DNA from 3 places in the Saccharothrix espanaensis DSM 44229 genome. Region 1 is predicted to be linked to each of the others. Evidence: riboswitches for the same ligand, from Rfam matches in the RefSeq annotation. Region 1 holds a riboswitch; each other region holds the start of a gene.
What was found. Region 1 has a riboswitch for glycine ahead of gcvT (glycine cleavage system aminomethyltransferase GcvT). Riboswitches for the same ligand answer to the same signal wherever they lie in the genome.
Positions count from the first base shown of each region.

Region 2: another riboswitch for glycine. It lies ahead of gcvP (aminomethyl-transferring glycine dehydrogenase); the one in region 1 lies ahead of gcvT (glycine cleavage system aminomethyltransferase GcvT).
Region 3: another riboswitch for glycine. It lies ahead of gcvH (glycine cleavage system protein GcvH); the one in region 1 lies ahead of gcvT (glycine cleavage system aminomethyltransferase GcvT).

Region 1 covers NC_019673.1:7,525,881-7,528,136, reverse strand. The annotation lists gene BN6_RS32735 (putative secreted protein) at 1-83, shown strand, start outside; gene BN6_RS32730 (DUF3817 domain-containing protein) at 104-406, shown strand; glycine riboswitch at 788-875, shown strand; glycine riboswitch at 876-970, shown strand; gene gcvT (glycine cleavage system aminomethyltransferase GcvT) at 1,076-2,176, shown strand; gene glyA (serine hydroxymethyltransferase) at 2,187-2,256, shown strand, end outside.
Region 2 covers NC_019673.1:7,215,049-7,217,304, reverse strand. The annotation lists gene BN6_RS31200 (MerR family transcriptional regulator) at 244-807, shown strand; glycine riboswitch at 871-961, shown strand; gene gcvP (aminomethyl-transferring glycine dehydrogenase) at 1,116-2,256, shown strand, end outside.
Region 3 covers NC_019673.1:8,311,097-8,313,352, forward strand. The annotation lists gene BN6_RS36330 (L-serine ammonia-lyase) at 1-786, opposite strand, end outside; gene gcvH (glycine cleavage system protein GcvH) at 792-1,172, opposite strand; glycine riboswitch at 1,289-1,380, opposite strand; gene ald (alanine dehydrogenase) at 1,599-2,256, shown strand, end outside.

The sequences.
Region 1 (2,256 bases):
CACCCGCGCACCACGACGAGGACGACGAGCTGGCGGCCTACAACCGCTACCTCCGGGAGCTCAACGCGCGGGACCAGCGGTGAGCGAAGGCGGTCGGTAGGCGATGAGCGGTGCGTTGAGCCGGTTCCGGTTCATGGCTTACGTGGTCGGTGTCGGCCTGCTCCTGCTCGTGGTCGCGATGTTCGTCAAGTACATCGGCGACAACGCCGGGATGATGGCCGTCGTCGGGCCGGTCCACGGCTTCCTGTACGCGATCTACCTGGTCTTCACGGTCGACCTGGCGCTCAAGGCGCGCTGGTCGCTCAAGGGCTCCGCGCTGGTGCTGCTCGCGGGCACCATCCCGTTCGTGTCGTTCTACGCCGAGCGCAAGGTGGTCGAGAGCGTCAAGGCGGAACGTGCCCTGTGACCGCTCGCCCCACGCCCGCGCCTGAGGTCGCCGTGGGCGCGCGGGGCGCGGGCGAGGCGCTTCCCGCCGTGCGACGCGAACCCGAGCCTCCTGCGCGCGTCGTAGGCCCCTGGCACGCTGCTCTGGCATCCGTCGCCGCGCGGCCTGCGATCCGCGAGTCGCCGCTCTCGTGGGCCGCTGTGGGTGCGTCGTCCGTGGTCAGCGCGGCCACCGATGCGCGGCCTGCGCTCGTCGGATCTCCCGGCGTGTGGCCCGCAGGGGTGCGGTCGCCCGTCGGTCCTGATCGTCGGCGGTCTGGTGGCGGGTTCTGTGACCGGGTCCTGGTTGACCGTGCCTACCAGGCACAACTAGCGTCTGGCGGTACCAACTGAACACGGCCGTCGATGTCGAGCGGGAGAGTCCCCGGAAGGGGCGCCGAAGGAGCAACTCCTCCCCGGAATCTCTCAGGCACAGCTACCGCCCGACGCAGGCAACTCTGGAAAGCAGGCGCAGCGCGCCTCGCCCACGGTGCAAGCCGCGCCCAGCGCGCGGTGAAGCTCTCAGGCTCATGACAGAGGGGGAGGCTCACTCGACGAGGAGTCTCCGATGGACCGTGTCATCCTTCACCAACGGCGGCCGACCGACCAGGTCGGTGCCATCGCCGTGCCCGCCACCAGGGAGGACCACCCCGTGGAAACCCGCCGGACGCCGCTGCACGCCGAGCACGAGGCGCTGGGCGCCCAGTTCACCGACTTCGCGGGCTGGAAGATGCCGCTGCGCTACGACAGCGAGCTCGCCGAGCACCACGCCGTGCGCACGTCGGCGGGCCTGTTCGACCTGACGCACATGGGCGAGATCGTGCTGTCCGGCCCGGAGGCCGGCCGCGCCCTGGACCACGCGCTGGTCGGCAACGCGTCCGCGATCGCGGTCGGCCGCGCCCGCTACACCATGATCACCCAGCCGGACGGCGGCGTGATCGACGACCTGATCGTCTACCGCACCGGCGAGCAGGAGTACCTGGTCGTCGCGAACGCGTCGAACGCCGCCGTGGTGTTCGACGCGCTCGTGGAGCGCGCGGACGGCTTCGACACCTCCGTGGTCGACAAGTCGGTCGACTACGCCCTGCTGGCGGTGCAGGGTCCGGCGTCCACGGCGATCGTCGCGGGCCTGACCACGACCGACCTGGCGACGGTCAAGTACTACGCCTCCTACCCGACCGAGGTCGCCGGCCGCCCCGCGCTGCTGGCCCGCACCGGCTACACCGGCGAGGACGGCTTCGAGCTGTTCCTGGACCCCTCGGACGCGCCGGCCGTGTGGCAGGCGCTGCTGGAGGCGGGCCGCGAGCACGACCTCAAGCCCGCCGGCCTCGGCTGCCGCGACACGCTGCGCCTGGAGGCCGGGATGCCGCTCTACGGCAACGAGCTGTCCGCCGAGCGCACCCCGTACCACGCCAACCTGGGCCGCGTGGTCAAGCTGGACAAGCCGGAGGGCTTCGTCGGGCGCGACGCGCTGGCCGCCGTCGCCGAGAAGGGCGTGGAGGCGAAGCTGGTGGGTCTCAAGACCGCCTCGCGGCGCGCGCCCCGGCACGGCTACCCGGTGCTCGACGCGTCCGGCGCGGTGATCGGCGAGGTCACCAGCGGCGCGCTGTCGCCGACCCTGGGCTACTCGGTGGCGATGGCGTACGTGACGCCGGAGAACGCCGAGCCCGGCACCGAGCTGGCCGTCGACATCCGGGGCAGGCAGGAGCCCGTGGAAGTCGTCGCGCTGCCGTTCTACAAGCGAAACTCGTAAGGGAGACACCATGTCCGAGCACTTCAACACCTCCCTCGCGGAGTTCGACCCGGAGGTCGCCGAGGCCGTCGCCGCGGAGC
Region 2 (2,256 bases), 310 kb from region 1:
GGATTACCCAACGTCAGCGGTGATCGGCTAAACGATCACTAAACGTCACCCGAATGGCTTACGACAGGCGACTCTCTCAACCTCAACTTGAGGTTGAGCTGCGACACGCTCAGCGCGTCGCGTTGACCTGCCCCCTAGCCGGTCTTACCGTCGAACTCAGGTGAATTGCCACGGTGTGATTCGGCACCGCGGCGGCTTCACGTTGGTCGCCGGCTGTCGTGGCCGGACCGAGGGGAGGCAGGCGTGGTCGAGGAAGCCATCCGGGCCGGATTCGGCGAACAGGGTGAGCTGTTCCCGGACTCCTCGCTCCCGGATGAACTCGTGGGCTACCGCGGCCCGGCCGCGTGCCAGATCGCGGGCATCACCTACCGGCAGCTCGACTACTGGGCCCGCACCGGACTGGTCAACCCGACCATAAGGAGTGCCCAGGGCTCGGGCAGCCAGCGGCTGTACTCGTTCAAGGACATCCTGGTGCTCAAGGTGGTCAAGCGGCTGCTGGACACCGGGGTTTCGTTGCAGAACATCCGGGTCGCGGTCGACCACCTGCGCCGCCGCGGCGTGCAGGACCTGGCGCGGATCACGCTGTTCAGCGACGGCACGACGGTCTACGAGTGCACCTCGCCGGAAGAGGTCGTGGACCTGCTCCAAGGCGGCCAGGGCGTGTTCGGGATCGCGGTCAGCGGGGCGATGCGGGAGATCAGCGGCACGATCCACGAGTTCCCCGCCGAGCGGGCGGACGGGCTGGAGATCGAGCAGGCCCCGAACGACGAGCTGTCCCGCCGCCGGCGGACCCGGGCGACCGGCTGAGATCCACGTCGCGTCCGTTACGGGCTCCGGCCCTGGTCCGGGTACCATTCGCGGGTAGTCGCTTTATCCCGCGCGGGAGAGTCCGAGCACGTCTCGGCGCCGAAGGAGCAAATCCTCCCCGGAACCTCTCAGGCGCAAGGACCGCGCGGGTGAGACGCCTCTGGAAAGCGGGTCGGTTCGCCGACCCCGCCGACGGTGCAAGCCCGGCCCGCTGACGGGCCGGGTGAAGCTCTCAGGCGCCCGGACGGGCAGAAGACAGAGGGGGAGGGCAACGGCAGAAGTGTGCCCGTAGCCCCGGAGGCGCAGCTATGACGCAGGACCGCATCCCCCTCGCCGCTCTCGAGCACGGCACCCCCTTCGCCGACCGGCACGTCGGCCCGCGGCCGGCCGAGCTGGCCCGCATGCTCGACGTGATCGGCGTCGGCTCGCTGGAGGAACTCGCGCAGCGCGCGGTGCCCGAGTCGATCCGGGAGCGCGAGCTGGTGCTGGACCTGCCCGCGCCCGCCACCGAGACCGAGGCACTGGCCGAACTGCGCGCCCTGGCCGCCCGCAACCGGCCGCTCAAGCAGATGATCGGCCTGGGCTACTACGGCACCACCACCCCGCCGGTGATCCGCCGCAACGTGCTGGAGAGCCCGGCCTGGTACACCGCCTACACGCCCTACCAGCCGGAGATCTCGCAGGGCCGGCTGGAGGCGCTGCTGAACTTCCAGACCGTCGTGGCCGACCTGACCGGCCTGGCGCTGGCCAACTCCTCGATGCTGGACGAGTCCACCGCCGCCGCCGAGGCGATGACCCTGGTCCGCCGCGCCGGCAAGAGCAAGTCCGCCAAGTTCGTGGTGGACGAGGACACGCTGCCGCAGACGCTGGCCGTCATCGAGACCCGGGCCGAGCCGCTGGGCATCGAGATCGTCACCGCCGACCTGTCGCAGGGCCTGGAGGGCCTGGGCCTGGGCGGCGACTACTTCGGCGTGCTGCTGTCCTACCCCGGCGCGTCCGGCGTCGTGCGCGACCAGGAGGCGCTGATCGCCGAGATCCACGCGGCCGGCGCGCAGGCCGTGGTGGCCGCCGACCTGCTCGCGCTGACCCTGCTGCGCCCGCCCGGCGAGATCGGCGCGGACGTCGTGGTCGGCACCACCCAGCGCTTCGGCGTGCCGATGGGCTTCGGCGGCCCGCACGCCGGGTTCATGGCCGTCCGCGCCGGCCTGGAGCGCCAGCTCCCCGGCCGGCTGGTCGGCGTGTCGGTCGACGCCGACGGCAACCGCGCCTACCGGCTCGCGCTGCAGACCCGTGAGCAGCACATCCGCCGCGAGAAGGCGACCAGCAACATCTGCACCGCGCAGGTGCTGCTCGCCGTGATCGCGTCCATGTACGCGGTCTACCACGGCCCGGAGGGCCTGCGCGGGATCGCGACCCGCGCGCACCGGATGGCGACCGTGCTGGCCGCCG
Region 3 (2,256 bases), 790 kb from region 1:
GTCCATCACCCGCAGCGGGTCCGTGGCGTAGTGCTCGGCGGCGAGCCGTTGGCGCATCTCGGCCGCGCGCCGGCGCACCTTCAGCCCCCCGGGCAGGACACCGGTCTCGGTGCAGCCGCGTTCCACGCACTCCTGCATCACGCCCCAGATGTGCAGCAGGCCGTGCCGCACGTCCTCCTCGGAGCGCCACGCCGTCTCGTTGGCGAGCATCACCTCGCTGATCGACAGCCCGGTCTCCCGGGTCCGCGCCAGCAGCTCGTCGCCGCTGAGGAACGGGTGCTCCAGCGGGGTCGCGTCGGGTTTGATCCGGTCGGTCCCGCTGGCCGTCTCGTCCACCACGAAACCGCCGCCGACCGAGTAGTACACCGCCTCGTCGAGCACCTCGCCGCCGGCGTAGGCGGTGAAGCTCATCCCGTTGGGGTGCAACGGGAGGGACTTGCGGCGGTGCATGATCAGGTCGGTGTCCTCGGTGAACGGGATCTCGCGCACCCCGCCGAGCAGCAACCGCCTGGTGGCCCGGATCTCCTGCACCCGCACGTCGGCCGCGGCCGGGTCGACGTCCTCCGGCTTGTGCCCCTCCAGGCCCAGCAGCACGGCCTTGGGGCTGCCGTGCCCGTGGCCGGTCGCGCCCAGCGAACCGAACAGCTGGACGTGCACGCGGTCCACCGAGGTCGTCCGGTGGCCGAGGCGCGCCGCGAACATCGTCGCGGCGCGCATCGGGCCGACGGTGTGCGAGCTCGACGGCCCGATGCCGACGGAGAACAGGTCGAAGACGCTGATCGCCACGGCGCTCAGTCCCCGGTCAGTTCCGCGTACTTCGCGGCCGTCAGCAGGCCCGTCGCGTCCTCGACGGCGACCTTGAACAGCCAGCCCTCGCCGTACGGGTCGTTGTTGATCAGCGACGGGTCGTCGGCCGCCGCCGCGTTGACCTCCACGACCTCGCCGCTGACCGGCGCGTACAGGTCGCTCACCGACTTGGTCGACTCCAGCTCGCCGCACACGTCGCCGGACTTCACGCGTTCGCCCACGGTGGGTAGCTGGACGAACACGATGTCGCCCAGGGACTCCGCCGCGTAAGAGGTGATCCCGATCGCCACGGGGTCCTGGGTACCCGGAGCCCAGTCGACCCACTCGTGTTCGGGCGTGTACAGCAGGTTGTCCGGAAAAGTCACGTCAGCTCCTCGGTCCACGCGGCCAGTTCCCCCCTCTGTCCTGGGACCTGAGAGCTTCGCCGCAGCGCTGCGGCTTGCACCGTGGGTGCGCGCGTGAGCACGCTTTCCAGAGTCGCCTCGCCCGAGCGGTTCTCGTTGCCTGAGAGTGTGCGGGGTACTTGCTCCTTCGGCGCTCCAGACGCGCTGGAGGCTCTCCCGCTCGGGTTCCGGTGCCTGCGGCACCGCGGCCGATGTTCAGTTGGTCGGACGCGAGCACGCTAAGTCGTCGGTGACACGGGTGTCAACGCGCGTCCAGAGAGTTCAGGAGCCCTTCGCCGTTGTCCGGCCGGCACAACGCGGCGGGTGCGCGTTCGTGCCAACGGCACGATGACAGCCGGATGGCCGTACCGGAGCTTTGGCACTAACAACGGCCCGAAGGAGCCCTCCGTGCGGATTTCAGTTCCCCGCGAGATCAAGAACCACGAGTACCGCGTCGCACTGACCCCGGCAGGTGCCCACGAGCTGACGCTGCGCGGCCACGACGTGTTCGTGGAGGCCGGCGCGGGTCTCGGCTCGGCCATCACCGACGAGGAGTACCTGGCCGCCGGCGCCAAGGTCGTGGCCACCGCCGGCGAGGTGTGGGCCGAGGGCGACCTGGTGCTCAAGGTGAAGGAGCCGATCGCGCAGGAGTACCCGCTGCTGCGCAAGGGCCAGACCCTGTTCACCTACCTGCACCTGGCGGCCGACCAGCCGCTGACGCAGGCGCTGCTGGACTCGGGCACCACCGCGATCGCGTACGAGACCGTGCAGACCGCCAACGGCGCGCTGCCGCTGCTGGCCCCGATGTCCGAGGTCGCGGGCCGGCTCGCGCCCCAGGTCGGCGCGTTCTCGCTGATGAAGCCGTCCGGCGGCCGGGGCGTGCTGCCCGGCGGCGTGCCCGGCGTGCACCCGGCGCGGGTCGTGGTGATCGGCGGCGGCGTGGCGGGCCTGAACGCGGCCACCATCGCCGTGGGCCTGGGCGCGGACGTCGAGATCCTGGACACCAACGTCGACCGGCTGCGCCACATCGACGCCCTGTACCAGGGCCGGCTGCGCACCGTCACGT